Regions from separate parts of the Gryllotalpicola reticulitermitis genome, predicted to be linked through region 3. Evidence: predicted binding sites of a transcription regulator. Region 3 holds the regulator's gene; each other region holds the start of a gene.
The links. The regulator HrcA, encoded in region 3, represses chaperone genes, less so after heat shock. The targets are predictions, from matches to a motif close to TTNGCACTCGNNNNNNNCGAGTGCNAA.
Positions count from the first base shown of each region.

Region 1 (9,686 bases), on a different contig from region 3:
AACCCATGGTCGGCGGGTGCGCCGAGCGGCTGCCCGGCGATGTGGTCGTCGTAGTCGACCGAGAACCAGTCGATGGTGAGCCCCGGGAGCCTGTCGAGGGCGGCGAGGTCTTCGATGATGTGCGTTCCGCCGAGCAGTTCGGCGAGGGTGTGCGCCTCGTCCTCGTTGAGGCGCAGGCTCACCTTGGCGGGCGCGTCATCGCCGTCGGCGTCGCTGAACGTGACGAGGTCGTTCGCGCCGCTGCGGTGAGCGATCACGCCGACCTTGCCGCCGTCTTCCGGGATGAAGGTGTGCAGCATGCCCACCCCGGGCAGCTTCACCCGTCGTACATTGACCATGAGGTCACACTCCTTGTTGGTTCAGTCACCAAGGTACGGCGCGACGACGACCTCCACGCGTTGGAATTCCTTGAGGTCGGAGTAGCCGGTCGTCGCCATCGAGCGGCGCAGCGCGCCGATGAGGTTGGCCGTTCCGTTCGCGACGGTCGCCGGGCCGTACAGCACTTCTTCGAGCGAGCCGACGGTGCCCACCTGCACCCGGTGGCCGCGCGGCAGTTCCGGCTGATGCGACTCGGCACCCCAGTGCCAGCCGCCACCCGGCGCTTCCTCCGACCGCGCGAGTGCGGTGCCGAGCATCACAGCATCCGCCCCGCAGGCGATCGCCTTCACGATGTCGCCCGAGGTGCCGAGGCCGCCGTCGGCGATCACGTGCACGTAGCGGCCGCCGGACTCGTCGAGGTAGTCGCGCCGCGCCCCCGCCACGTCGGCGACCGAGGTGGCCATCGGGGCATGGATTCCGGTCACGAGTCGCGTCGTCGAGGCCGCGCCACCGCCGAAGCCGACGAGGACGCCGGCGGCACCGGTGCGCATGAGGTGCAGCGCGGCCGTGTAGGTCGCCGCGCCGCCCACGATCACCGGAACGTCGAGCTCGTAGATGAACTTCTTGAGGTTGAGCGGCTCGCGCTGCTTCGCGACGTGCTCGGCGCTCACCGTCGTACCGCGGATCACGAACAGGTCGACGCCCGCCGCGAGCACCGTCTCGTAGAACTGCTGCGTGCGCTGCGGGCTGAGCGCACCGGCGACGGTGACACCACCGGCGCGGATCTCGGCGAGGCGGTCGCGGATCAGTTCCGGCTTCACCGGCTCCGAATAGATCTGCTGCATGCGCTGCGTCGCGCTCTCGGACGGCAGCGATCGGATTTCCGCGAGCACCGGCTCCGGGTCCTCGTACCGCGTCCACAGCCCCTCGAGGTCGAGCACGCCCAGGCCGCCGAGCTTGCCGATCGCAATGGCCGTGGCCGGCGAGACGACCGAGTCCATCGGCGCCGCGATGATGGGGGTGTCGAAGCTGTACGCGTCGATGGTCCACGTGACGTTCACGTTCTCGGGGTCGCGCGTGCGGCGACTCGGCACCACGGCCACGTCGTCGAACGCATAGACCCGACGCGCCCGCTTACTCGCCCCGATCTCGATCTCAGTCACGCGCTTCAGCCTATCGATCTCATTAGGCTCGGGGGCATGGACGTGACGAGCGCTGAATCACTCGATCGGCTGCGGCGCCGGACCAGCTCGAAGTGGCAGGCCTTCACCGACGACCATCTGCCCATGTTCGTCGCCGAGATGGACTACCCGCTCGCACCGGTCATCCGCGAGGCACTGCACGAGGCCGTCGACCTCGGCGACACCGGCTACGTCGATCCGCGCACCGGAGGCCGTGCCGCGGCCCGAGCCCTCGCCGGATTCGCCGAAGACCGCTGGGACTGGCAGCCGGACCCCGAGGGGATGGTGACCACGACCGACGTGAGCGTGGTCATCGTCGAGTCGCTGCGCAGGCTCACCACCGCCGGCGACGGCGTCATCATCACGCCGCCGGTGTACCCGCCGTTCTTCGCCCTCGTGCAGGAGGCGGGCGCCGAGGTCGTCGAGGTTCCCCTTGTCGACGACGGCGACACGTGGTCGCTCGACCTGGCCGGCATCGAGGCGGCCTTCGAGGGCGGCGCGCGCGGCATCCTGCTGTGCAATCCGCACAACCCGGTGGGGCTCGTGCACTCGCGCGAGCAGCTCGAGCAGCTGTCGGCGATCGTCGACCGGCACGATGGTTTCGTCGTGAGCGACGAGATCCACGCTCCGCTCGTGCACACGGATGCCTCGTTCACCCCGTATCTCGACGTATCGCCGGCGGCCCGCGAGCACGGCATCGCCGCGCACTCGGCGAGCAAGGCGTTCAACCTGGCCGGCCTCAAGTGCGCTCTCTTCGTCACCGCGGACGATCGCATGCGCGCCCTGGTGCGCGCGCTCCCCGAGGAGGTGACCTACCGCACGGGCCTGTTCGGCGTGATCGCGACCCGGGCCGGTTTCACCGAGGGCCGGGACTGGCTCGACGCCACGATCGCCGCCATCGAGAGGAACCGGCGCCTGCTCACCGAGCACCTCGCCGAGCTGCTGCCGAAGGCGCGTTACCGCGAGCCGAAGGCGAGCTACCTCGCCTGGATCGACCTCAGCGAATACGGCTGGGGCGAGGACCCGGCGCGGGTCCTGCGCCGCTCGGCCGGCGTCGTGCTCTCGAACGGCCCGAGCTTCGGCGAGCAGGGGCGCGGCTTCGCACGCATGAATCTCGCCTGCTCCCCTGAGCTGCTGCGCGAGGCGATCGAGCGGATCGCGGCCGCGGCCTAGCTCGAGGCATCCGCTCGCGCTACACATACGGACCCGCGCCCCTCCTGTTGGAAGAGCGCGGGTCCGTAACTGTAGCGCGGGGTCACGCGAGGTGCGGCAGCACCTCCGACTCGAACCGCTCGACCGCGTCGAGCGAGTACGCCGCGCTCGGGAAGTAGAAGATCGCGTACCCGAGCCCGGCGTCGGCCTGGGCCTTCAGCCGCTCGACGATCTGCTCCGGGGTCCCGACGGCGAGGGCGCCCCCGCTGCGGTACTCGGCGATGAAGCCGTCGGTCTTCTCACCGAGGAAGGGGCGCACGCGCTGCTCGAGCGCATCGAGCTGGGCGTCGATGTCGGCCTGGTCGTCGCCGATGATGACGTTGTAGTTGGCCGAGCGGGTGATCGCGTCGAAGTCCGTGCCGAGCTTGTCGCAGTGGCGCTTCAGGATCTCGCTCTTGCGCGCGAAGCCCTCGGGGTCGCCCGCGAAGTTCGTGTACTGCGCGTACTGCGCGGCGATCTTCAGGGTGACCTTCTCGCCGCCGCCCGAGATCCAGAACGGGATGCCCGGCTTCTGCAGCGGCTGCGGGTAGAACAGCGCGCCGTCGACCTTGTAGTACTCGCCGTCGAGGGTCGCGGTGCCGGTCGTCCAGGCCTGCTTCATGATCTCGACGCCCTCGCGGAGGCGCCCGAGGCGCTCGCCGATCTCCGGGAATCCGTAGCCGTAGGCGCGCCACTCGTGCTCGTACCAGCCGCCGCCGATGCCCATCTCGACGCGGCCGCCCGAGATGATGTCGGCCGTCGTCGCGACCTTCGCGAGGTAGGCGGGGTTGCGGTAGCTCATGCACGTGCACATCTGACCGAGGCGCACGCGCTTCGTGGCGGCGCCGAAGCCCGACATCAGCGACCACGCCTCGTGGGTGGCCTGGTCCGACGGGACCGGCACGGTGTGGAAGTGGTCGTAGACCCAGATCGACTCCCACAGCTCATTGCTGTCGGCGTGCTGGGCGATCCCGTTCATCACCTCCCAGTGCTGCGCGGGGTCGATGTTCAGGAGATCGTGGCGCCAGCCTTGGGGAACGAAGAGTCCGAATCGCATGATTCGAATCGTATCGATTCGATATGTCGATGGGAACAACTAAACAGTGAACGGATGCCTGAGGAGGCATCCGTTCACGTGAGTTCAGCTGCGATAGTTGGGCGCCTCGACGACCATCTGGATGTCGTGCGGGTGGCTCTCTTTGAGCCCCGCCGGAGTGATGCGCACGAACTTGCCCTTGGCCTTGAGCTCGGGAATGGTGCGCGCGCCCACGTAGAACATGGTCTGGCGCAGGCCGCCGAGCAGCTGGTAGACGACCGAGTTGACGGCGCCGCGGTAGGGCACCTTGCCCTCGATGCCCTCGGCGATCAGCTGGTCGTCGCTCGGCACGTCGGCCTGGAAGTAGCGGTCGCGCGAATAGGAGGTCTTCTTGCCGCGGGTCTGCAGCGCCCCGAGCGAACCCATGCCGCGATAGGTCTTGAACTGCTTGCCGTTCACGAAGATGAGCTCGCCCGGCGCCTCGTCGGTGCCCGCGAGCAGCGAGCCGACCATGACGGTGTCGGCCCCCGCGACGAGCGCCTTGCCGATGTCGCCCGAGTACTGCAGGCCACCGTCTGCGATGAGCGGCACGCCGGCGGCGCGGGCAGCGAGGGACGCCTCGTAGACCGCGGTCACCTGAGGCACACCGACGCCCGCGACGACGCGAGTGGTGCAGATGGAGCCCGGCCCGACCCCGACCTTGATCGCGTCGGCGCCGGCCTCGATCAGAGCCTGGGCGCCCGAGCGCGTCGCCACGTTGCCGCCGATCACGTCGACGTGCGCGAAGGCCGGGTCGTTCTTCATGCGCGCGATGATCTCGCACTCCAGCTTGCTCTCACCGTTGGCGGTGTCGACGACGATGACATCGACGCCTGCCTCCATCAGGGCGGTGGCGCGGTCCCACGCGTCGCCGAAGAATCCGATGGCCGCGCCGACGCGCAGACGGCCGGCATCGTCCTTCGTGGCGTTGGGGAACTTCTCGGACTTGTCGTAGTCCTTCACGGTGATGAGCCCCTTGAGCCGGCCGGCCTCGTCGATGAGGGGCAGCTTCTCGATCTTGTGCTGCGCGAGCAGCGCGAGGGCATGATCGGGGTTGGTGCCGACGGGCGCCGTGATCAGCGGCATCTTGGTCATCACGTCGGCGACGCGCGTCGTCTCGGCCTCGAACGGCGACACGAAGCGCATGTCGCGGTTCGTGATGATGCCGACGAGGATGCCGTCGGGGTCGACGACGGGAAGCCCGGAGACACGGAACGCGCGGCACTGCTCGTCGACCTCGGCGACCGTGGCCTCGGGCGTGGTCGTGACCGGGTTCGTGATCATGCCGGACTCTGAGCGCTTCACCTTGTCGACGATGGTCGCCTGGTCGGCGATCGACATGTTCCGGTGCACGATGCCGATGCCGCCGCCGCGCGCCATGGCGATGGCCATGCGCTCTTCCGTGACGGTGTCCATCGCGGCCGACAGCAGCGGCGCGTGCATCGTGATGCGCTTGGTGAGTCGCGAGGAGGTGTCGGCCTCGCTCGGAATGACGTCCGTCGCCCCCGGCAGGAGCATGACGTCGTCGTACGTCAGCCCAATGAAACCGAACGGATCTGCCTGGTCCATGACACCCCTTGACTCGCGCGCCGATACCGGAAAATCCCCGAGTTCGTCGCGCCGTCGGGGATTCACTGAATGGTAACGGATGCTGCTTCGAGTTCATTCCGAGCGCGGGCGGCCCGCACCAGGTCGACCGTGAGCAGGATCAGCGCGCACCAGATCACGATGAAGCCGGCCCAGCGCGCGGCATCCATCGTCTCGTGCTCGAAGGCCACGCCGACGACGAACTGCATGATCGGCGTGACGTACTGCACGAGCCCGAGATAGACGAGGGGCAGACGGCGGGCGGATGCCGCGAACAGCAGCAGCGGGACAGCGGTGACGATGCCCGCGGCGATGAGGAGCACCGTGTTGACGACGCTCACGTGCCCGAACGTGACGCCGCTCGTCACGCCCACGACGATCAGCTCGACGACGGCCACCGGCACCAGCCACGCGGACTCGATGGTGAGCCCCGACAGCGCGTCGACCACGCCGCCGACGCGCTTCTTGACGAAGCCGTAGAGGCCGAAGGAGAAGGCGAGAGTGAGGGAGATCCAGGGGAACGAGCCGTAGGCGAACGCGAGGACGATGACGGCGACGACGCTCACACCGACCGCCACCCATTGGAGCCGCCTCAGGTGCTCGCGCAGCACGAGGACACCGAGGAACACCGTCACGATCGGGTTGATGAAGTACCCGAGGGCGGCCTGGACGACCTCCCCCGACGTCGTCGCGAGCACGTAGGTCTGCCAGTTGATGAAGATCAGGACGCCGGCGCCGGCCATCGTGAGCATGATGCGCGGGCGCCGCACGATCGCGAAGAGCTGCCCCCACCCCCGCGTGATCGACAGCGCGATGACACAGAAGCCGAGCGACCAGATGATGCGCCACGCGACGATCTCGAAGGGGCCCGTGGGTGCGAGCAGCAGGAAGTACAGGGGCAGGAGACCCCAGAGGCCGTAGGCGATGACGCCGTAGATCAGGCCTGCGCGAAGCGGGGCGGGCTGTTCCATCGCTTAAAACACTAGGCCCGGGCGAGATGCCCGGGCCTAGTCGAGAAACGCCGCTTAGCGGACCACGACCGCCAGCACGTCGCGCGCCGAGAGAACGAGCAGCTCGTCGCCGCCGTACTTGACCTCGGTGCCGCCGTAGCGCGAGTAGATCACGCGGTCGCCGACTGCGACGTCGAGCGGAACGCGGTTGCCGTTGTCATCGATGCGGCCGGGGCCGACGGCGACGACCTCGCCCTCCTGCGGCTTCTCCTTCGCGGTGTCGGGGATCACGAGACCCGACGCGGTGGTCGTCTCTGCCTCGACCTGCTTGATCACGATGCGATCCTCGAGCGGCTTGATGGAGACCGACACGGTAGACCTCTTTCTTGTACGGTGTACTTCAAGACATGGGTTAGCACTCTCATGCCGAGGGTGCTAAGCCGAGTTTAGGGCCCCCGCTGGCACTCCTGCAAGGCGAGTGCCAAAAAGTGACGCGGTGCGTCAGGAGGAGACGGATGCTTCGCGACGAGCTCGTCGAACTCCTGAGCCCGGGCGGCCTCACCCTGCTCGATTCGCTGCCGCCGTACGACTCCGAGCGCGACATCGTGAAGCTCGTCGCCTCGCTGCGGTCGGCGGGGCATCCGCCGGCTCTCGTCGCCGCCGTTCTGACTCAGGCGAAGCTGCGCGCGAAAGCGGGCGGCGCGCAGGGCAAGTTCGGTGACTTCGCCGAGCGGATGCTGTTCACCGAGGCCGGCCTCGAGCAGGCCACGCGACTCAGGGTCGCGGCGCGACATGCCGCACGGTTCCGCGATGCAGGAATCCGCCACGTCGCCGACCTCGGCTGCGGAATCGGCGGCGACGCGATGGCGATCGCTGCACTCGGCCTGCGGGTGACCGCCGTCGATCGCGACGAGGTGACCGCCGCGATCGCCTCGTACAACCTCGCGCCGTTCCCCGACACCGTCGTGGAGCAGGGTGACGCCGAGGGGTTCGACATCACGCGCACCGAGGCGCTCTGGCTCGACCCCGCGCGACGCACGGCCGGTCACAGCGACACGCGCCGGCTCACCGACTCGGACGACTGGTCGCCGTCCATCGACTGGGTGTTCAACGCCGCGAGCCGCATGCCGGTAGGCGTCAAGCTTGGCCCCGGCTTCGACCGCGACCTCATTCCCGGGTCGGCCGAGGCGCAGTGGGTCTCGGTCGGCGGCCATGTCGTCGAGGTCGCCCTGTGGTTCGGCGCGCTCGCGCGGCCGGGAATCACGCGAGCGGCACTCGTGCTCGACGATGATGGCGCGCACGAGCTCACCGCCCCGGCGGACTCGCCCGACGAGGCGGTCGGCGAACTCGGTGCCTACCTGTACGAGCCCGACGGCGCCGTCATCCGTGCCCGCCTGATCGGCGATCTTGCCCGATCGCTCGACGCGCGCATGATCGGCGACGGCATCGCGTACCTCACTGCCGACGAGCCTCACCGGACTCCGTTCGCGCAGGGCTTCCGCATCGTCGAGCGGTTGCCCTACCCCGAGAAGGAGCTCCGGGCTGCACTGCGCGAGCGCGGCATCGGCGTGCTCGAGATCAAGAAGCGCGGCGTCGACGTGGACCCGGCACGGCTGCGCGGCCGCCTCGCCCTGATGGGCCCGAACTCGGCGACGTTGATCCTCACTCGGGCGGCCGGCAGGCACACGGCACTCCTCGCCGAGCGCCTCACTCCCTGACGGCCGTCACGGCCTGACGCGGGCTGAGCTGCGACGCCTGCCCTGAACTGCCGCCCCACGGTGGGTGTCTAGGACGACAGGGTGCCGCTGCCGTTCTGCGGCAGGTTGATGGCGATGATCGCGATCGCAACACCGATCAGGATGCCGAGCAGCACCGTCGCGAAGCCGATGATGATGCCCGCGATGGCGAAGCCGCGGCCGCGCTCACCCGTGCGCCTCAGCTGGCCGAGGCCGATGAAGCCCGTGATGATCGCGATGAGCCACGCGAAGGCGTTGACACCGGGGATGATGAAGCACACACCCGCGACGAACGAGACGATGGCGAGCGGATTCATCCGCGGCTGCGCGGGATACGGATTCGTGTAGCCCGGCTCGCCGAACGGCGCCGGCGGCGGCGGTACGGCCGGGTAGCCGCCCTGCTGCCCGTACTGCGGGGCGGCATACTGCGGTGCCGCCGGCTGCGGCGCGGCGAACTGCGGAGCTCCCGGCTGGTGAGCCGTGAACTGCGGTGCCGCCGGCTGGGGCGGCGCGAACTGCGGGGCCGCGTACTGCGGCGCCGGCGGAGCGCCCAGATCGGCCGGGGGCTGCTGGCCCGGCGTGTACGAGCCCGGGGTCGGCGCCCCGCCCCGCGCAGGCACGGGCGGCTCGTACGCCAGCGGGCCCGGCTCGGGCGCCGGCATCGGCGGCTCAGGCGGCACGATCGACGGCGCCTCGGGCCAGGACGGCGGCTGCGGCGCGCCGGGCTCGGACGGGCTCGGCCACGCCGGTTCGGCGGGCCCCGGCTCGGCGGGAGTCAGCGGCTCGGTCGGCTCGGCGGGCACCGTCGGCTCGGTCGGCTCGGCGGGGACTGTGGGTTCGTCGGGCTCGGCAGGCACCGTCGGCTCGCGCGGTTCTGCCGGAATGGTGGGCTCGTCGGGCTCTGCCGGGACGGACGGCTCGCGAGGCTCGGCCGGTGGGAACTGCGGATCGGACATGTCGCTCCTTCGGTGCGGGTTGAGAGCCCGCTGCACGCCCCATCGTTCCACAGCGGCGCTCAGCGGTGTCAAAGCCGTTGACGATTGCGCGGTGGCTGCTAGACGGCCTGGATCTCGGTGACCGGCAGCGTCGAATCCGCCCCGAAACCCTGGCTGGAGGGCTCGTGGCCGGCCATGATCAGCTGGGCGCCGAGGGCCGCGATCATGGCGCCGTTGTCGGTGCAGAGCGAGAGCGCAGGAATCCGCAGCTCAATGCCTGCCGCGGCACACCGCTCGGCCGCCACCTCACGCAGTCGCCGGTTCGCGACCACGCCGCCGCCGAGCAGCAGGCGCGGCACGTCGCGGTCGCGGCACGCGGCCACCGCCTTGGTGACCAGCACGTCGACGACGGCTTCGCGGAAGCTCGCGGCGACGTCGGCCGCCGGAAGCTCCTCGCCGGCATCGGTCCTGCGCTCGACCCAGCGCGCGACTGCGGTCTTGAGCCCGGAGAACGAGAAGTCGTAGCGATGCGCGGCCAGGTCCTTCGGCAGGCTGAGTCCGCGAGGGAAGCGGATCGCGGCCGGGTCACCGCCGACGGCCGCGCGATCGATCTGCGGGCCGCCGGGGTAGGGCAGGCCGAGAACGCGCGCGACCTTGTCGAAGGCCTCCCCCGCGGCGTCGTCGATCGTCTCGCCCAGCAGCTCGACATCGCC
Region 1 covers NZ_JBHSCN010000002.1:565,446-575,131, forward strand. Annotated here, with positions in the region: gene ACFOYW_RS03200 (cation:proton antiporter regulatory subunit) at 1-338, opposite strand, end outside; gene ACFOYW_RS03205 (GuaB3 family IMP dehydrogenase-related protein) at 360-1,481, opposite strand; gene ACFOYW_RS03210 (MalY/PatB family protein) at 1,518-2,672, shown strand; gene ACFOYW_RS03215 (LLM class F420-dependent oxidoreductase) at 2,755-3,747, opposite strand; gene guaB (IMP dehydrogenase) at 3,832-5,334, opposite strand; gene rarD (EamA family transporter RarD) at 5,397-6,323, opposite strand; gene groES (co-chaperone GroES) at 6,378-6,674, opposite strand; gene ACFOYW_RS03235 (class I SAM-dependent methyltransferase) at 6,818-8,020, shown strand; gene ACFOYW_RS03240 (DUF4190 domain-containing protein) at 8,089-8,994, opposite strand; gene tsaD (tRNA (adenosine(37)-N6)-threonylcarbamoyltransferase complex transferase subunit TsaD) at 9,093-9,686, opposite strand, start outside.
Region 1: a site for HrcA is predicted at 6,761-6,787, ahead of groES (co-chaperone GroES). Genes of this name have one in related genera too.

Region 2 (9,686 bases), on a different contig from region 3:
TCGTGATTTCTAGGTGAACCGGGTGGTTCACGTCTTCGAATATACGCGGTTGTTGCCGGTTCGCTGGGGATGATTTCGATGAGTAAAAGATGACGTTCGGGTGCCGCAGCGGATCAAATGGGATGCGCTCACGTGGGGTCGGTTCGCGCGCAAATGGCTAGCGTCGATCTGCTGAAGGCGAGTTCTGGGATTTGAGTAGCGCTTGTGGTTGGGCCGGCGAATGCGCGCTCGATGGCGGGTTGCCCTAGCGTCATTCATCGAGCAGCTTCGCCACGTCGAATGCGAGCGCCGCTGTCTTGCGGTGGATTGGGGGCCGCGTGGGGTGAGCTCGTGCGGTAGGTCGCGATGGCGTGCGCCTGCCGTGTCGGTCGAGCGGCCCCCGTGCATTGCTCTTGGCGGATTGTCTGAAGGCATCGCTGGCGTCCCTGGCGGCGCGGATGGGACTCATGCAGCAGATATTGATCTATCAATAGATGTCATGACACTGATTCACCGTCAGGGCTGCGGGATCATGTCGGCTATTGGCTGCGGCGGCTCTCGGATGAGGTGCATGTGAGTTTCGAGCGGAAGCTCGCGGTCAAGGACGTCACTGTCGCTCAGTGGAACGTCCTGGTGACCTTGTAGCGGGGGGAGACGGTGGGGGAGGTCGCGCGGTACATCACCATCGATCCGGCGGCTGCCTCGCGGGTGGTCGATCGTCTCGTGGGCAAGGGCCTCATCTCGCGCGGGGTCGATCCCGGGTCCCGGCGGCGTGTTCCGCTTCGCCTCACGCCCGCCGCGCGTGCGCTCGTCCCGGAGCTCGTCGCGCTCGCGGACGCGAACGACGCCGCGTACTTCGGAGCACTCACCTCGCGGCAGCGGCAGGAGCTGCTGGTCCTGCTGAGGAGCCTCAGCGCGCCGCGCTCGCCTGGCCCGAACCCCGACAAGCAACACCCGCCACGCGACGGAGAGCAATCATGAGCATCGCCACCGACAACCTGCAGGCCGCGCAGGCCCGCGCACGGGAGCTGCGACCCGCGGTCGGCGGGTTTCCCGTCCTTGCCCGGGTCCTTCACGATGCCGGTGTGCGCAGCAACGAGTGGCTGCTGCCTTCGGCCCAGAGCATCTACCGCACCGAGAAGGGGCCCGTGGTGGAGCAGGGTCAGCCGATCGCGACCGGTGTCCTCGATGTCCCGGAGTTTGACGAGGGCGGGGTGGTTCGTGCTCTGCGCGCCGACCAGGCGGGGCAGACGGCCTTCGCGGAGTTCCTCATTGCGATCTGGGAGGCGGGCGTGACCCGTTTCGTCGTCGACTTGCATGCGCGCAACGTGACTTACTACGGCTGCAACGGGGAGAGCTACCTCGAGGAGTATCCGGACGCCGACCTGGCGCAGTGGCTCGCGGTGAGCGTCTGCTGCAGCGAATGTGAGTCCATCGCGGGAACAGCTGTCGCTCAGCGCCGCGAGAGGATCCGATTTCTGCGCTGGTGCGATGCTGAAGTGATCGGCGGCCGGCTCGCGATGCGTGCAATGCAGCCCATCGCCGCAGGTTGATCTCTGCGGTTCGTGCGTTTCTGCGTGATGGTCTCGCCGTGCCACGCACATTGCTCGGCGAGCTCGCAGCGGCCAACTTCGACGGGATTGAACCGGCCGCGCAGCTCGTCGCGCCGTGCGTTTAGCCGGCGCGCGTCTCCTGAATGAATGTGACAGCGGCTGCGACGGTGGTGCAGCCCACCGCCACACAGATTTACCGCCGGGCTCGCGCGGCGGGAGGTTCGAGGACCGGTCGGCGCTGTCCGGTGCTACCGGAGACCGCTGAGGTGGCTTCTCCCGTTCGCCGCGATAACGATCGCGTGTTCACGCGGCGGCGTGGTGGCAGGAGCGGAGTGAGAGCGGATTGCTTCTTACTCGGCGTGATTCCGCTGGTACCGGATGTGCGTGGCCAGCGGCGAGTGGAGCACCTCGACGGGGGAGAACCCGAATGCCGCGGCGCCGTCGAAGATGCGCTCGCCGCGCCCGAGGAGCACGGGGGCAATGTCGAGGGTGAGCTCGTCGATCACGTCGGCGCCGAGCGCCTGCCGAACCGTCGAGGCGCCGCCGGCGATGTCGACGCCTGTACCGTCGGCGGCGTCGAGCGCCTGGGCGTAGGCGGCGTCGAATCCCTCAGTGACGAAGTAGAAGCTGGTGCCGCCTTCCAGCTTCAGCGGCGCGCGGGCGTAGTGCGTGAGCACGAACACGGGGGCGCGGTAAGGCGGCTCGGGTCCCCACCATCCGTTCCACGTGTCATCCCAGCTGCCGCGGATCGGCCCGAACATGTTGCGGCCCATCACGTAGGCGCCGCGTGGCCGCATGAGCCAGTCGACGGCGGTCCGGTCGGCGTCGGTCGCGCGAGGGTCCCCCATGTGCCAGCGGTGCAGCTCGGCGCCGCGCTTGCCGAGCCCGTCCTCCAGGCTCTGCTCAGGCCCGGCGACGAAGCCGTCGAGCGAGATCGACATGTGGCAGGTGGTGTCAGACATCGGCGTCCTCCCTCTGAGTTTTGTGGGCAACACTATGGTGGCGACGTGGACACGTCCGGCACCAGCCCGTTGAGCATCGTCTCGGATCTCGTGGTGCTCGTTCTGTTCTCGGCTGTCGTGGCCCGTCCACTGTGGCGGGGTGTGCTGCGACCGACGCCGTGGTTCTCGATCACCGCCGTGATTGTCGTCGGCGTTCCCTCGCTCCTGCAGTTCGCCTTCCCGCAGCTGGGCGCGGCACTCCGGCGTGAGCCGGAGCTGACCGTTCAGCACGGCCAGTGGTGGCGAGTCGCCACCGCGCTTCTCGCTCAGGACGGCGGGCCGTCCGCGGCAGTGTTCAATCTCGTTGTCGTCGCCGTTGTCGCGCTGCTCGGCAGCCGCGTGTGGGGTCAGTGGCGTGCGGCCGCGGTCTTCCTGGGCTGTTCTCTGGTACTGAACCTCGCCGCGCTGCACTGGCAGGCCGGCGGCGGGACGTCCTTCGCGAGCGATGGCCTTCTGGGTGCGTCCGCGGCGGGACTCGCGCTGACCAGCCCAAGGCACCCCGTGCGCTGCGGAGCGGTCCTCTGCCTGGTGGCGGCGATCGTCCTCGTCGCCGCGGATGACGCGCATGGGGTCGCGCTCCTGCTCGGCTTCGCGACCGGCGCGATGCTGGCCGTGCTTCGCCGCCCGCCCGCGGCCAGTTTGATCCGATGCTCAGGCGCTGACGAAGGGAGCCGGCTCAGCGCACCTGTCAGGTTAGGCGACACCGAGCCGTGGGGGTCAGTTGCGACGGCAGATCGCGAGATTCAGCGCGGTGGCGAATCCGGTCCACGCAGCGTATGGCAGGAGGAGGATACCTGCCGTGCGGTCGTGACGGAGGGTGCGCCTGACGAGGGCGGCGTTTGCCGCGTTGAGCGCGGCGATGGTCGCGAGGGCCGTCGAGGGTGAGCGCGCGGTGAAGAACATCCAGCACCAGCCGGCGTTGAGAGCGAGGTCGACGCCGAGGAGGGCCGCGTAGCCGCCGACGCGTCCCTCTCGCGATTCGGCCTTCAGGGAGCGGGCTGCCGACCAGGCGATCGACGCGTAGAGGGGAGTCCACACGAGGGGGAATGCCCGTCCCGGTGGCTGCCAGTCGGGCTTGTCCAACGCGCGGTACCACGCCGTCTTCGGTCTGGTACCGGCCGCGCCGAGGGCGGCGGCAGCGGCCGTCGCGGCTGCGGCGATGAGTGTCCAGCGTGCCATGTCCTCTACCCTCCCGGCGGCGTGCGGATCGGTGCCGACGCGCCCCGCTGCTCTTGCGGTGTCTCGGCTTCGGCGGTGGCGGTGATGCGAGTGGCCATGCCGCTGAAGATGAGCCCGTGGAAGGGGAGCACGGCGGCCCAGTAGAGCCGGCCTCTCAGCCCACGGGGGAAGAAGACGGCGCGCTGCTCGTAGCGGGCGCCGTCGCCGTCGGGGAGGCTGCGCAGCTCGAGCCAAGCGTGTCCCGGCACTTTCATTTCGGCGCGCAGCCGCAGCAGGCGACCTTCCTCGATCGCCTCCACGCGCCAGAAATCGATGGCGTCACCCACCCGCGCGGTGCTCACGCTGCGCCGCCCGCGCTGCAGCCCGACGCCGCCCGACAGGCGGTCCCACCAGCCGCGCAGCGCCCAGAGAAGCGGAGACGAATACCATCCGTTCCGGCCCCCGATCCCGATGATGACCGACCACAGCCGTTCGGGGGAGGCCGGGGTGTGGCGGGTGCGGTGGTCGGTGAAGACGGCGCGGCCGGCCCAGTCGGGGTCGCTGGGGAGGGGGTCGCTCGGGGCGGCGGTGAGTTCGGAATCGACCCAGCTGGTCTCCACGGCATCGGCATCGATGCGGCCCAGGGCGAGGCGGACGGCGCGCCGGTAAGGGGTGAGGCCGCCGGGCGGCGGCGGGATGATCTCATCGATCTCCCGGTCTTTGACGACGCATTCGTTCTGCAGCGAGGCGATCAGCGGCCGGGCGATCGAGCCCGGCACCGGCGTGACGAGATTCACCCACAGTGAGGCGAGGTTCGGGGTGAGCACCGGCAGCGGGGCGATCGGGCGCTGGGGCAGCCCGGCCTCGACCGCGTAGCTGTTCATCATCTGCCCGTAGCGCAACACGTCCGCGCCGCCGATGTCCACCGCCGTGTTGACATCGGCGGAAACGCGGGCGGCGCCGAGCAGGTAGTACAGCACGTCACGTACGGCAATGGGCTGGATCCGGTTGCGCACCCAGCGCGGGGCCGGCATATAGGGGAGCACCTCGGTGAGGTGGCGGATCATCTCGAATGACGCGGATCCGGAGCCGATCACGATCCCGGCCTGAAGGACTAGCGCCGGCGTCGGCGACTGAAGGAAGATCTCGCCGACCTTCACCCGCGAGCGCAGATGCGGAGACAGCTCGACACCGTGAGGATGCAGCGCACCGAGGTACACGATCCGGCCGACCCGCGCCCGGGTGGCCGCCTTCGCGACCGTCCGCGCCGCTCGTTCGTCGGCTTCTTCGAAGCCCCTGCCCGAAGCCATCGAGTGGACGAGGTAGTACAGCACATCCACGTCGTCGCACGCGCGAGCTAGAGCCTCGACATCGTCGGCCGAACCCGTGACGATCTCGCAACGGTCGCTCCACGGGAACGCTCGCGCTCGCGCCGCGTCGCGCGCGAGGACCCGCAGACGGTACCGGGCGGCAAGCAGACGCGGCACGAGGCGGCCGCCGAGATACCCCGTCGCGCCGATCACCAGCGCCCGCGGACCGGCGCCGTCCGCACGTGGCCGCGCGTGGAGCTCGGGCTCCTCGCCCGTCGGACCGGACAGCTCAGTCATCCGCTCACCTTAGAAGCACGCCCCGCGACGGCAACGCCCCTTGACGCGAGGCCGCGCACGTTCCTCAGAACCGGCACGGCCCCGGCGGCCCCACGCCATCCTGACCGGCACATCTGCGTCACGTCCGTGCCGGATGGACTCGAGGCCGCCACCGGGCGTGGTCAAATCCCGCATGACGCACGTCCAAGTCGGTGTCACTGGCGTCGGCGCGGGCTCTGAGCCGAGCCCTAGGCGGTCACCAGCCAATCGAGACGCGGTGATCATCTCCCGCTTCGCGACGGCCATGGCCACAATTGCGACGGCCTTGCGGAGTGAGGCGACCTCGGCGATGCCCGAGAGACCCTCCCGTCAAGGGCTCGACGCAGCTGCCGCCGTGCGGTTGTGTTCGGCGATGCGCGTTGTTTGTCGTTGGCTGCTCGCCGGCTCGATGGTCTTCGCAGGTCTGAGCCATCTCCTGTGGGCGCGGCGGGCATTCCAGGCGTAGGTGCCGGATTGGTCAACGAAGGTCACCCGCCTCGACAAAGACGGGGTGGTGATTGCGTCCGGCGCGCTCGAGGTCGCCATCGGCGTCTCACTCGTCACCTTGCCTCGGGAGCAACGTCGTGTGGGCGCATTTCTGGCGGCCTTCTTTACCGCGGTTTTCCCGGGCAACATCGAGCAATACCTGAAACGGCGCAACGGCTTCGGGCTGGACACCGACAAAAAGCGGCTCGTACGGCTGTTCTTTCAGCCCGTGCTCGTCGCATGGGCGCTTTGGTCGACACGTCGCTGAACTTACGCCAAACACGCCGTGTGAGATCGGAAGGGCGGTCACGATGCTGCCGCCGACGACAGTGACGCCGCGCGTTCAAACAGCTCGGCAGTCCTCGCGAACACGACCAAGGGCCCCGACAGCCTCACGACCGTGCCGCGAGGTTTCGCTCGGGCGTATCGGGGCGACTCGGCCGCGAGGGCGAGCCCCTCACGCGCCGGGAGCGATGGCTCGTGAGCTGACGCGCAGGCGAGGATGGCGCGGTGCTCTCCTGTCTGACTGGGTCGAGTTGTTCGGGCAAGCCGACGAGCGGCCTCAATCCGCGAATCGGTACTGACACGGAGCGCATGAAAGACCTGCGCGAAGGGGCGCCTGTGATGCTCGCGCTCGGCCGGCATCGCTCGGCTGCCCGCTCTACGCGCTGGCAGCTCATGAAGCGGGCCCCCACCACCACCAAGGCGAAGCAGCCCATGGGCGCCGCATCAGCCTCGCAGCCCGCATCGACGGCCACGCCGTGCGCCGACGCCGCCGCGTGCGGTCGGCGCAAACAAGACTGTTGTGATCAGCTGGGCGAAGGCCCAGTTTGAGGAAACGGGCGTGTGGCCGAGCGGACCGGAGCTGGCGGAGAAGCTGGGGCAGTCTCGGAAGAGAGGCCCGCGAGTTCGTGCTCAGTTTGTGGCTGAAATGGGGTAGCGAGAAACCGATCAAGGGGGTTCGGGTGCGAAAACTCCAGCTGCCTATGGCGTCTTGCAGCCCCGAAAATCGTCTGGCACTCTCGTGGCTCGAGTGCTAATCTGCTTCCAGGTTGAGTCGATGCGGCTCAACTCTCGAACACTACGTGAAGGAGCTGATTCCAATGGCCAACAACTTCGATCCGTTCCGTGAGTTCGACCGTCTGGCGGGCGCGTTCTTCGACCGCCCCGCCGGTCCGCGGCTGATGCCGATGGATGTCTACAAGGACGGCGACACCTACGTGCTCTCCGCCGATCTGCCCGGCATCGACCCGGGCTCGGTCGATATCGACGTCGACGGGCAGCTGCTGACCATCCGCGCGCAGCGCACGCTCGCGACCGGCGACGGGGTCAAGTGGCTCACGCGTGAGCGCCAGGGCGGCACGTTCCTGCGCCAGCTCAGCCTCGGGCAGGGCATCGACACCGAGCGCATCGCCGCCGACTACTCCAACGGCGTGTTGTCGATCACGATCCCGATGAGCGAGAAGGCGAAGCCGCGCAAGATCACGGTGACGTCGCGCCCCGAGACGGTACACCCGGCCGTTGAGGAATCGCACAGCGAGCACACCGACGCATAGCGGCGGCCTCCCCGCAGGTGGCCGCCGAGACACCATAGGCGCCCGCCCGCAGGCTGGGTAGCGATGAAGCCCGAAGCGCCTCGAGCCCGATGGCTCGGGGCGCTTCGTGGTCGTCGTGGACCCGGCGTCCGTCGTACTCGACCACGGGAGCGGTTGGCGGCCGGATGTAAGCGAGGTGTGTCCTCTCCTTGGTGTGAACCGCGCTCCGAGGCGCGATGTGCGTCATCGTCAGGTGGTGTTCGTGGCATGGACATTCCCGATCGGCGTGCCCCGCGAGACGATCAGCTGTTGTCGTGACCTTGCGCCCGTCCAATGGCCGGCGCGGTGAGCCGCTTCCGCCGTTCCGGAGCTGTGTGTCGTGCCGTTCGAGGAGTCGTCCTGTGCTGCTCGCTCGATGTTCGCCACGATCCTGCCGATCGTGTGGCCGAGATGCCGTGCGTGAGTCTCCTCGGTCCCGATCTGCCGACCGAACTTCGTGTTCGACGAGTGTCGTTCGGAGTCCACGAGCACGCTGTCACAGTCGAAAATCACGAGCGGCAGCGATGACGACAACAGCGTCGTGGCGCAACACGATGGGTCTATGTCTGCTGTTCCTCCCGGCGCGGACTGGCCGCATGAGTCAAAAAGGCCAAATCACGAGCTGGACGAAGCGGGTACCGGGCCCGGTGGCGGCGACCTGGCCACGCTGCGGGTCGCAGGCCGCGATCTACACGATGCCCCGCAGCGATGAGGCGGCGTGCGGATTCGTAGCCGATGCCCTTGTCGGCGCGGGTGATGAGCGTGGTGGTCATGTCTCGATACTTTGACTGGGTGATGGGGGGCGGACTTGGACGGCGCTCAGTAGTTGCCGTGTCCGATGGCGGCGTGGCGGATGCCGCCGGCGGCGTGTGGGACGTCGCTGGCGTAGCGGGGGATGACGTGGAGGTGGGCGTGGAAGATGCTCTGTCCGCTGGCTGCGCCGTCGTTGAATCCGACGTTGTAGCCGTCGGGCGTGAACCGCTCATCGAGGTGCCTCTTTACGGCGCTGACGAGCTGGATGGCGTCGCTGACTTCTTCGCTGGTGGCAGCGAACCAGCTGGCGACGAGTCGGTGTGGGATGACCAGTACGTGCCCGGGCGAGGCGGGGTTGGCGTCGAAGATCGCGAAGCAGCTCGCGTTGTTTGCGATCCACTGGCCCTCGGGGATACGCAGAAAGACGGAGTCAGGCGCGGTCATGGGTCCTCCTTTGGGTCGGTGGTCATTGCATCTGGCCGTGCACGTGATGGCCGCTCTTTCGCTGCCGTGTCGTTCATGGCTCGCGGTCTGTGTTCCTTGTCCCGAGGCGTCTGAGCTGTGCGCCGAGGTGGCTGAACCACTCGCGTGAGTCGCTGTGTTTGGGGACTCGGCGCAGCACGAGGTGTTGGAAGGCGAGTAGCAGGATGAGCCCGGCGACGACGGCGATCGCCGAGCCGAGCAGGCTTTCGGGGGTTGCGCCGGGCAGCCAGCCGATCTCGATGGCCAGGGCGACGGCAGGCGGGTGCACGGGGCCGCCGGCGGAGATCACGGCGGTGGCGATCGCGGCGGCTATTGCAGCGGCGATTTCGGTCGGCAGGTGGATCAGAGCGACGGCGGAGCCGGCGGCGAGCGCGAGGAGGTAGCCGCGCGCGACCGTGGGTGCTGCTGCCAGGGGCCCGTTCGGGGCGATCAGCATCACGAGCACGCTAAGCGAGAGTGGCACGATGACGACTTCCTGACCGCCGGCGGTCGCGGCCAACGCGATGCAGAGCACGGCGGCGCCCATGAGCGCGCCTCGTCCGACGGAGGCGGCGAGGCGGCTCATGGCGCTGGCTCGTTCGGCCGGTGTGTGCTGGGTGGGGGAGGGGTCACCGGTGCGTGGCGAGGAACTGGTGGATGTGGTGGGCGATGTCATCGGTGTATTCGGCTGAGGCGAAGTGTCCGCCGTTCAGGAGGTGCAGTTCGGCGTTCGGCAGGTCGGTGAGGTAGGCGCGGGCGCCTTCGGCGGTGAAGAACTGGTCGTTGGCGCCCCAGGTGATGAGGGTCGGCGGCTGGTTCTCGCGCAGGTATGCCTGCCATTCGGGGTAGTGGGCGGTGTTGCTCTGGTAGTCGAAGAGCAGGTCGACGAAGGCGTCTTTGCGGTTCGGCTCCTCCATGTGCAGCTGGTCCAGGAGCGGCGCGTCGGGGTTGATGGCTTCGGGACGCCCGGCGCCGTCGAAGTACTGGGCTCGGGTGACCGGGAGGGTGAGCAGCTCGCGGATGGAGGGTTCTACGCCGTTGCGGTCGGCCCAGAAGTCGCGCTGGATGTCCATCATCGGCCCGAGGCCCGCTTCG
Region 2 covers NZ_JBHSCN010000001.1:28,287-37,972, forward strand. Annotated here, with positions in the region: gene ACFOYW_RS00150 (MarR family winged helix-turn-helix transcriptional regulator) at 637-960, shown strand; gene ACFOYW_RS00155 (DUF1398 domain-containing protein) at 957-1,532, shown strand; gene ACFOYW_RS00160 (dihydrofolate reductase family protein) at 1,883-2,494, opposite strand; gene ACFOYW_RS00165 (TspO/MBR family protein) at 3,251-3,712, opposite strand; gene ACFOYW_RS00170 (SDR family oxidoreductase) at 3,718-5,298, opposite strand; gene ACFOYW_RS00175 (DoxX family protein) at 5,783-6,070, shown strand; gene ACFOYW_RS00180 (Hsp20/alpha crystallin family protein) at 6,906-7,358, shown strand; gene ACFOYW_RS00185 (hypothetical protein) at 7,587-7,868, opposite strand; gene ACFOYW_RS00190 (HIT family protein) at 8,196-8,573, opposite strand; gene ACFOYW_RS00195 (hypothetical protein) at 8,647-9,177, opposite strand; gene ACFOYW_RS00200 (alpha/beta fold hydrolase) at 9,221-9,686, opposite strand, start outside.
Region 2: a site for HrcA is predicted at 6,816-6,842, ahead of ACFOYW_RS00180 (Hsp20/alpha crystallin family protein). Genes of this name have one in related genera too.

Region 3 (9,686 bases):
TCCAGGCGCTCGCAACGGCCGACGCCGAGGTGAAGGGCGGCAGTCGTGACGCCGTCTTCGCGCTCGAGCGGCTGGTTCGCATCGTGAGCGCCAAAGGACGGTCCTGAAGCGCCAGCAAGCGCTACGAAAAAGGCCCCGCCGAAGCGGGGCCTTCATCATCGATCTGCTTACAGGCTGTTGACGAGCTTGCTCAGGCCGGACTTGCGGTTCGCGGCCTGGTTCTTGTGAATGACGCCCTTGCTGACAGCCTTGTCGAGCTTCCGCGATGCGGCCTTGAGAGCGGCGGCGGCGGTCTCGGCGTCGCCCGAGGCGACGGCCTTGCGGGTCGAGCGCACGAGCGTCTTGAGCTCGCTCTTGACTGCCTTGTTGCGCTCTTCCGCCTTGCGGTTGGTCTTGATGCGCTTGAGCTGCGACTTGATGTTTGCCACTGAGTTGTGTTCCTTCGCGTTGAACGGATGTGATGAATGGCCACCAGGTGGTAGAGGGGCACCGGTGGCAATCCGCACGCGTGTGGGACACGTGCGCAAGCCAAGGGAAAAGAATACCAGAACGGCACGCGAGGTTCCTCTCACCGCCGGTCTGCGAGAATCGGTACCGACATGTCACCACGAGCCACCGCCGCACTCGAGCCCGCAGCGACCGATCCCGAGCGCATCCGGAACTTCTGCATCATCGCGCACGTCGACCATGGGAAGTCCACCCTGGCCGATCGCATGCTGCAGCTCACCGGTGTGGTCGAGGAACGCGACATGCGGGCTCAGTACCTCGACCGCATGGACATCGAGCGCGAGCGCGGCATCACGATCAAGAGCCAGGCCGTGCGCATGCCGTGGGCGCTCGCGGGCGACGACTACGCGCTCAACATGATCGACACCCCCGGGCACGTGGACTTCACCTACGAGGTCTCGCGCAGCCTGGCGGCGTGCGAGGGGGCGATTCTGCTCGTCGACGCGGCGCAGGGCATCGAGGCGCAGACCCTCGCGAACCTCTATCTCGCCCTCGAGAACGACCTCGAGATCATCCCGGTCCTCAACAAGATCGACCTGCCGGCGGCGGATCCCGACAAGTACGCGGCCGAGCTCGCCAATCTGATCGGGGGCAGCCCCGACGACGTCCTGCGCGTCTCCGGCAAGACCGGCGCGGGTGTCGACATGCTGCTCGACCGCGTCGTCGAGCGGATTCCTGCGCCGAAGGGCGACGCATCCGCCCCCGCTCGTGCCATGATCTTCGACTCGGTCTACGACGCCTACCGCGGCGTCGTCACCTACGTCCGCATGGTCGACGGCAAGCTCACGCCGCGCCAGCGCATTCAGATGATGTCGACGCGCGCGACGCACGAACTGCTGGAGATCGGGGTCAGTTCGCCCGAACCGGCGCCGACGAAGGGTCTCGGTGTGGGCGAGGTCGGCTACCTGATCACGGGCGTGAAGGATGTGCGGCAGTCGAAGGTCGGTGACACGGTGACGGATTCCGTCAAGCCGGCCACGACCGCCCTCGCGGGCTACACCGACCCGAAGCCGATGGTGTTCTCGGGTCTGTACCCGATCGACGCGAGCGACTATCCCGAGCTGCGCGAGGCTCTCGACAAGCTGAAGCTCTCCGACGCGGCGCTCAATTACGAGCCCGAGACGTCGGTCGCCCTCGGCTTCGGTTTCCGTTGCGGATTCCTCGGGCTCCTGCACCTCGAGATCGTCACAGAGCGCCTTGAGCGCGAATTCGGGCTCGACATCATCACGACGGCGCCGAGCGTGGTGTACGAAGTGACCACCGAGGACAAGAGCACGGTCACCGTGACCAATCCCTCCGAGTTCCCCACGGGCAAGGTCGACTCCGTGAGCGAGCCCATCGTGCGCGCCGCGATCCTCGCGCCGAAGGACTACGTCGGCACGATCATGGAGCTGTGCCAGTCCCGCCGCGGCACGCTGCTCGGCATGGACTACCTGAGCGAGGACCGCGTCGAGATCAAGTACATGATGCCCCTCGGCGAGATCGTCTTCGACTTCTTCGACCACCTGAAGAGCCGCACCCAGGGCTACGCGAGCCTCGACTACGAGCCGGCCGGCGAACAGCAGGCCGATCTGGTGAAGGTCGACATCCTGCTGCAGGGCGAGCAGGTCGACGCGTTCAGCGCGATCGTGCATCGCGATAAGGCCTACGCGTACGGCGTTCTCATGACGGCCCGCCTCAAAGAGCTCATTCCGCGACAGCAGTTCGAGGTTCCCGTGCAGGCGGCGATCGGTGCGCGCATCATTGCCCGTGAGTCGATCCGCGCGATGCGCAAGGACGTGCTCGCGAAGTGCTACGGCGGCGACATCACCCGCAAGCGCAAGCTGCTCGAGAAGCAGAAGGAGGGCAAGAAGCGCATGAAGATGGTCGGACGGGTCGAAGTCCCGCAGGAGGCCTTCATCGCTGCGCTCTCCGGCGACACGGAGCGGAAGGACAAGGAGAAGTGACCGCGGCCCGCAGGCAGCGCGAGGGCGCGGCCGAGAACCCCGTGACCTACGGCTCGATCGGCGGCACGCAGGCCATCGACCTGTTGCAGTACCCGCCGCGCGGCTTCAAGCCGCTGGAGCGCACCGTGCGCCTCGGCAGTGGCGAGGCACGGTGGGAGAGCTCGAAGGCGTCGCTGCTCTCGTGGGGCGTCCAGCGCGGTGCCGGCCTCGACGTCGTCGACATCGACCTCGGCACGGGGGAGCAGTACGCGGGCATCCGGTACAACGACGACGGGTCACCGGCCGGCATGCGCGAAACCGGTGGCACGGAGTCCGTGTACAACGAGGCGGGCGAGCCGCAGATCGCGAACGGCATGACCGCGGTACTGCGCGGCCACGTCGGGCCGCTCACCGTCGACGCGCCGGTACGTATCGTCTACGTCATCGACGATGAGCGTCGCGCCGGCTTCGCCTACGGCACGCTGAAGGGTCACCCGGCGAGCGGGGAAGAGGCGTTCATCCTCGAGCACCGCGACGATGACTCGGTCTGGCTGACGGTACGCAGCTTCTCGCGCCCGTCGTCGTTCGGCTGGACCCTTCTCGCGCCGATCTACGGCAGGGTGCGCAAGGGTCTCGTGGCGCGGTACCTGCGCGCGCTGCATCCGATCAACGCCGCCGCCGACTGACGATGCCGTCGACGCTGCCGCTCGGCGACCCTGCACCGGTCGACGGCCTCCTGCCCGCGCAGGCGGGGGAAGGCGCGAGCGAGCGCGATTTCGGCGTCTATCTGCACGTGCCGTTCTGTCGCGTGCGCTGCGGCTATTGCGATTTCAACACGTACACCGCGACCGAGCTGCGGGGCGTGAAGCAGACCGATTATGCCGATCAGGCGATCGCCGAGGTCGGGTTCGCCGCCGCAGCGTTGCGGGCCTCCGGTGTCGCCGAGCGTCCCGTGTCGACGGTCTTCTTCGGGGGCGGAACGCCGACGCTGCTGCCCGCGGGTGATCTGAATCGGATGCTCGCCGCCGTTCGCGCCGCGTGGGGCCTCGCCCCTGACGCCGAGGTCACCACCGAGGCGAATCCGGACTCTGTAGAGGACTCCGATCTGCGCGCTCTCGCCGACGCAGGCTTCACACGCGTCAGTTTCGGAATGCAGTCTGCGGTGCCGAGCGTGCTCGCGACGCTCGAGCGCACGCACGACCCGGAGCGCGTCCCGCTCGTGGTCGAGTGGGCGCGGAGCGCCGGGCTCGACGTGAGTCTCGACCTCATCTACGGCACCCCCGGGGAGACGCTCGACGACTGGCGCCGCTCGCTGGAGGCCGCGCTCGCGATGAGCCCCGACCACCTGAGCGCGTACGCGCTGATCGTCGAAGAAGGCACGAAGCTCGCGCGGCAGATCCGGCGTGGCGAGGTCGCGCAGCCGGACGACGATCTGACGGCCGATATGTATGAGCTGGCGGATGCCGTGCTCGCGGCCGCGGGATACGAGTGGTACGAGGTGTCCAATTGGGCCACCGGCCTCACGCACCGCTCGCGCCACAACCTCGCGTACTGGCGCGGAGCCGACTGGTGGGGCATCGGGCCCGGTGCGCACAGTCATGTCGGCGGTGTCCGCTGGTGGAACGTCAAGCACCCTGCCGCGTACGCCGCCAGGGTGCTCGTGGGCGAGTCGCCCGCCGCCGGCCGCGAGACTCTCGACGCGCAGACCCGCCACGTCGAGAACGTCCTGCTGCGGGTGCGTATCGCTGACGGGTTGCCGATCGCCGAACTCGATGACGATGCACGCGCCGAGGTGGCCGGTCTGATCGCCGACGGCCTGGTCGAGGGGGCCGACGCCCTGCGCGGCACGCTGCGACTGACACTGCGCGGCCGTTTGCTCGCCGACGCGGTCGTGCGCCGGCTCACGTGAGCCCGCGGCCGAGGCTCCTGGATAACGACGCTATTTGAAGATAGGAATCGAGATCGGGTACGTGTAGGCCCGACCTCGGCCTGCGGCCAGCGCGCCCTGGATGCTGAACACGATGTTGACCACCCACACGGCTGCGAGGATGAACCACCCGACGAGCACGAAGATCAGGATCAGGCCGATGATCTCGGCGATGATCATGGTGATCTGGAAATTGAGCGTCGTGGCCGCGTGACTGCGAACGAACGGGCCGCGGCCTCTGAGCAGGATGAATGCGATGATCGCGGCGATCAGCCCGGTGAACAGGCCGCCCGTGACGAGGTTGAGGCCACCCGCGATCACATGCACGAGCACCGACCATTGGCGCTCGGTTTCCGGCCGGAACGGCTCAGCCGGCGGCGGCGTATACGACATGATGTCAGGGTAGCCGCGATAGTATTGGCACTCATAGGTTCGGAGTGCTAGTCGCGTAGAGGGGAGCCCGGGCGTGGTTTCTGAACGTGGATTGGCAGTACTTCGCGCAATCGTCCAGGACTATGTCGCGACCCGCGAACCGGTCGGCTCGAAGAGCATCGCCGACAAGCACCGCTTCGGGGTGTCGGCCGCAACGATCCGCAACGATATGGCACTCCTCGAGGACGAAGAGCTGATCGCCGCCCCCCACACCTCGTCGGGCCGCGTTCCGACTGACAAGGGCTATCGCGTGTTCGTGGACCAGCTCGCCGACGTGCGCCCGCTGTCCGCCGCGCAGCGGCACGCGATCGAGCTCTTCCTCGGCGCATCCGTCGACCTCGATGATGTGCTCGCCCGCACGGTGCGCGCGCTCGCACAGCTCACGCACCAGGTCGCACTCATCCAGTACCCCTCGATCTCTCGCGCGCGCCTGCAGCACGTCGAGTTCGTCGCCCTCGCCCCACGCCGGGTGCTGACCGTCGTCATCGCGGACTCCGGCATCGTCGAGCAGCGCGTGGTCGAGCTGAGCGCCGACCAGAACCCCGAGCTGCTGAGCGGGCTGCGCGACGCGGCGAATGCTGCGGTCGCGGGCGTACCGATGGCGGATGCGTCGCCCGTGCTGCTGGGGCTGGCCGCCGCCATGCCCGAGCCAGTACGGGTTCTCGCCGACGAGCTCGTCGCCTCCGTCATCTCGGTGATCGAGGCGACCAGGCAGGAACGGCTGATCATGGCGGGCACCGCCAACCTCGTGCGCACCGAACACGACTTCTCGGGCAGCATCTACCCGATCATCGAGGCGATCGAAGAGCAGGTCGAACTGCTCAAGCTCTTCGGCGAGATGGCGGCGGACCAGCACGGTGTTGCGGCCAATCGCGACGTCACGGTGTCGATCGGCCGCGAGAACGCGCCGTTCGGTCTCGCCGAGACGTCGGTGCTCACCTCGGGCTACGGGCTCGGCGGCGACGCCGTCGCCCGTCTCGGCGTGCTCGGCCCGACTCGTATGGATTACTCAACGAACATGGCCGCGGTGCGAGCCGTCGCCCGTTACCTGAGCCACTCGCTCGGCGAGCAGGCTTAGGCCGAGCTCGCTCGCAACTGAACCCCCGAAACCCGTGAGGAGCCGCCAGCAGTGGCAGCAGATCATTACGAAGTGCTCGGCGTCGATCGCGACGCCACCCCCGACGAGATCAAGAAGGCGTACCGCCGGCTGGCGCGCGAACTCCACCCCGACGTCAACCCGAGCGCCGACGCCGCGGAGCGGTTCAAACTCGTCACGCACGCCTATGACGTGCTGTCCGACCCGAAACAGCGCGAGCAGTACAACCTGGGGCCGCAGGCCGGACCCGGCGGCTCGCCGTTCGGAAGCGCGCAGGGCTTCAGCGGCTTCGAGGACATCTTCTCGACGTTCTTCGGGGGCTCCACCGGCTCGCGCGGGCCGAAGTCGCGTCGCGAACGCGGCCAGGACGCGCTGCTGCGGGTCGAGATCGACCTCGCGGACGTCGTGTTCGGCGCCCACCGCGATCTCGAAGTCGACACGGCCGTCGTGTGCGGGCGCTGCAACGGCTCATGCTGCGAGCCGGGCACCCATGAGGTGACGTGCGACATCTGCCACGGCACCGGCTCGATCCAGCGCTCGGTGCGGTCACTGCTCGGCAATGTGATGACGTCGAGCCCCTGCGGCACGTGCCGCGGCTACGGCACTGTCATCGCGACCCCGTGCACGACCTGCCAGGGGCAGGGCAGGGTGCGTGCGCGCAAGACGATCCCGGTCGACATCCCTGCGGGTGTCGACACCGGGCTGCGCCTGCAGCTGCCCGGGCAGGGCGAGGTCGGGCCGGCCGCGGGCCCCAACGGCGACCTGTACCTCGAGATCAAGGTCAGGCACGACGACGTCTTCAGCCGTGACGGCGACGATCTGCTCGCCACGCTCGAGGTCTCGATGACCGACGCGATCCTCGGCACGCACGCGAATTTCTCGGCCCTCGACGGGCCGGTCGACGTTGAGGTGCGGGCGGGCACGCAGAGCGCCGAGATCGTCACGGTGAAGAGCCGCGGCATCACGCGCCTGCGAGGCAGCGGCCGCGGCGATCTGCGCATCGGCATTCAGGTGGTGACGCCCACGAAGCTCGGACGGGGCGAACGCGAGCTGATCGAGAGGTTCGCCAAGCAGCACAAGGCTGAGAAGCCGCGTCTCTCGCAGTTCCAGCAGGGACTCTTTGCCAAGCTGCGCGACCGCTTCCTGAACCTCTAGCGCGCCGGTCAGCGATGGCGAACTTCTATCTCGTCGATGAGCTCCCCACGGAACCCGGCGGTCTCCTGACCGTCACCGGCGCCGAGGCGAAGCACATCGCGACGGTTGCGCGCACCCGCGTCGGCGAGCGCATGCTCGTGGGCGACGGCCGTGGGCGGGTCGTCGAGGCCGTCACCGAGAGCGTGGCCCCGGCCGCCGTCGCGGTGCGCGTCGAGAGCGTTCGGGTGACGGATGCCCCGGCGCCGCGCATCCGTCTGGCCCAGGCCCTCGCGAAGGGTGACCGCGACGAGCTCGCGATCCAGGCGGCGACAGAGCTCGGCATCGACGGCGTCGTGCCGTGGCAGGCCGAGCGGTCGGTGTCGCGCTGGTCCGGCCCGAAGCTCGAGAAGGGACGCGAACGCTGGGGGGCGATCGTGCGTGAGGCCACGAAGCAGTCGATGCGGGCGTGGCTTCCCGGTGTGGCCGATGCGGCATCGACGAAGGCGCTGATCGCGGCGGCCGCAGGCGAGCGGATGCTCGTGCTCGAGCCGTCGGCGCAGCATCCGATCACCGACATTCGGCCGGATGGCCGCGACCTGCTGCTCGTCGTGGGGCCTGAGGGCGGGATCGCTCCGGCGGAGCTCGACGCGTTCCGCGCGGCCGGCGCAGAGCTCGTGCGGCTCGGGGCGCACGTGCTGCGCACGTCGACAGCCGGACCCGCCGCACTCTCCGTGCTGAACGCGGCCCTCGGCCGGTGGTGAGGCCCCCCGCGTCGTCGGTCCCGCTCCGTAGACTGGAGCTATGACCGACCGCGAACCGTCCGTGTTCTCACGCATCGTCGCGCGCGAGATTCCGGCCGACATCGTCTACGAGACCGACCGGGTGATCGCGTTCCGCGACATCGCTCCGAAGGCGCCACTGCACCTGCTCATCGTGCCGAAGACCGAGGAATACGCGAACGTCGCGGAGCTCGCCGCGGGCGACCCCGTGCTGCTGGCCGAGGTCGTCGCGACGGCGCAGAAGCTCGCCGACGAGCACGCCGACGGTCATTACCGACTCATCTTCAACACCGGCGAACGCGCCGGCCAGACCATCTTCCACGTGCACGCCCACGTGCTCGCTGGTGGCCTCACGGAAGGATCCTTTGCCTAACGCCGACACTCCCGCCACACCCGCCGAGGCTCGCCTCGAGGTCGACGGCGTCGCCATGGTCCGACTGCTCGGGCCGCAGGACCGGCTGCTGACCACGCTCGAGAAGCAGTACCCCGGCGTGCAGGTGCACGTGCGCGGAAACGAGATCTCCCTCGTCGGCGACGCAGAGCAGGTCGCGAGCGCGCGCACCCTCGTCGAGGAGCTGCTCGCCCTGGTCCGCAACGGCCACGACCTGAGTGCGACCGAGGTGAGCCGCGGCCGGCAGATGGTCGACTCGGGGCTCAGCCCGGCGGCGGTGCTCGGTGAGGCGATCCTGCAGGTGCGGGGAAAGACGATCCGCCCGATGACGCCGGGGCAGGCCGAGTACGTGCACGCGATCGACCAGAACACCATCGTGTTCGGCATCGGGCCCGCCGGCACCGGCAAGACGTATCTCGCGATGGCGAAGGCCGTTCAGGCGCTGCAGCGCAAGGAGGTCGACCGGATCATCCTGTCGCGGCCCGCCATCGAGGCGGGGGAGCGGCTCGGCTATCTGCCCGGCACCCTCACCGACAAGATCGACCCGTACCTGCGGCCGCTCTACGACGCGCTGAACGAGATGATGGACCCCGAGCTCGTGCCGAAGCTGCTCGCGGCCGGCACCATCGAGGTCGCCCCGCTCGCGTACATGCGCGGCCGCACGCTGAACAGTTCGTTCGTCGTCCTCGACGAGGCGCAGAACACGACCCCCGAGCAGATGAAGATGTTCCTGACGCGTCTCGGCTTCGGCTCGCGCATGGTGATCACCGGCGACGTCACGCAGATCGACCTGCCCGCCGGCTCGTCCGGGCTGCGCCTCGTCTCTCGCGTGCTGAACAACGTCGACGACATCCACTTCTCCACCCTGACCAGCGACGACGTCGTGAGGCACAGTCTCGTCGGGCGCATCATCGACGCGTACACCGAGTACGACCAGAAGCAGCAGGCGAAGCACTATGAGCGCGAGCAGGCCCGCGAGTTCGCCAACCGGGCGGAACGCCGCGCCGCCGACCCGGCCTTGCGCCCGAGAAGGCCTCGCCAGTAACGGTGTCCGAGCGACGCGACGCGCACGGTCGTCATCGAATCCCATTGGCCCGAACGCAGTAAGGCACCAGTCGAATGAGCATTGAGGTAAACAACGAATCGGCGATCTCGGTCGACGAGTCGCGCCTGCAGCGCCTGGCCGCGTATGCGCTCGGCGTGATGCACGTGAGCCCCGAAGCGGAGCTCGCCATCGTACTCATCGACGAGGCCGCGATGGAACAGCTGCACGTGCAGTGGATGGACGAGCCCGGCCCGACCGACGTGCTGAGCTTCCCGATGGACGAGCTGCGCCCCGGCACGGAAGAGCAGCCCACGCCTGCGGGCCTGCTCGGCGATGTGGTGCTGTGCCCTCAGGTCGCGCAGGCACAGGCCGAGTCGGCCGGGCACTCTCTTGTGGAGGAACTGCAGCTGCTGACGACGCACGGAATTCTGCACCTGCTCGGGTTCGACC
Region 3 covers NZ_JBHSCN010000006.1:45,548-55,233, forward strand. Annotated here, with positions in the region: gene holA (DNA polymerase III subunit delta) at 1-107, shown strand, start outside; gene rpsT (30S ribosomal protein S20) at 168-428, opposite strand; gene lepA (translation elongation factor 4) at 600-2,453, shown strand; gene ACFOYW_RS13445 (DUF1990 family protein) at 2,450-3,118, shown strand; gene hemW (radical SAM family heme chaperone HemW) at 3,121-4,341, shown strand; gene ACFOYW_RS13455 (DUF4870 domain-containing protein) at 4,372-4,752, opposite strand; gene hrcA (heat-inducible transcriptional repressor HrcA) at 4,826-5,869, shown strand; gene dnaJ (molecular chaperone DnaJ) at 5,921-7,042, shown strand; gene ACFOYW_RS13470 (16S rRNA (uracil(1498)-N(3))-methyltransferase) at 7,057-7,782, shown strand; gene ACFOYW_RS13475 (histidine triad nucleotide-binding protein) at 7,823-8,173, shown strand; gene ACFOYW_RS13480 (PhoH family protein) at 8,229-9,236, shown strand; gene ybeY (rRNA maturation RNase YbeY) at 9,311-9,686, shown strand, end outside.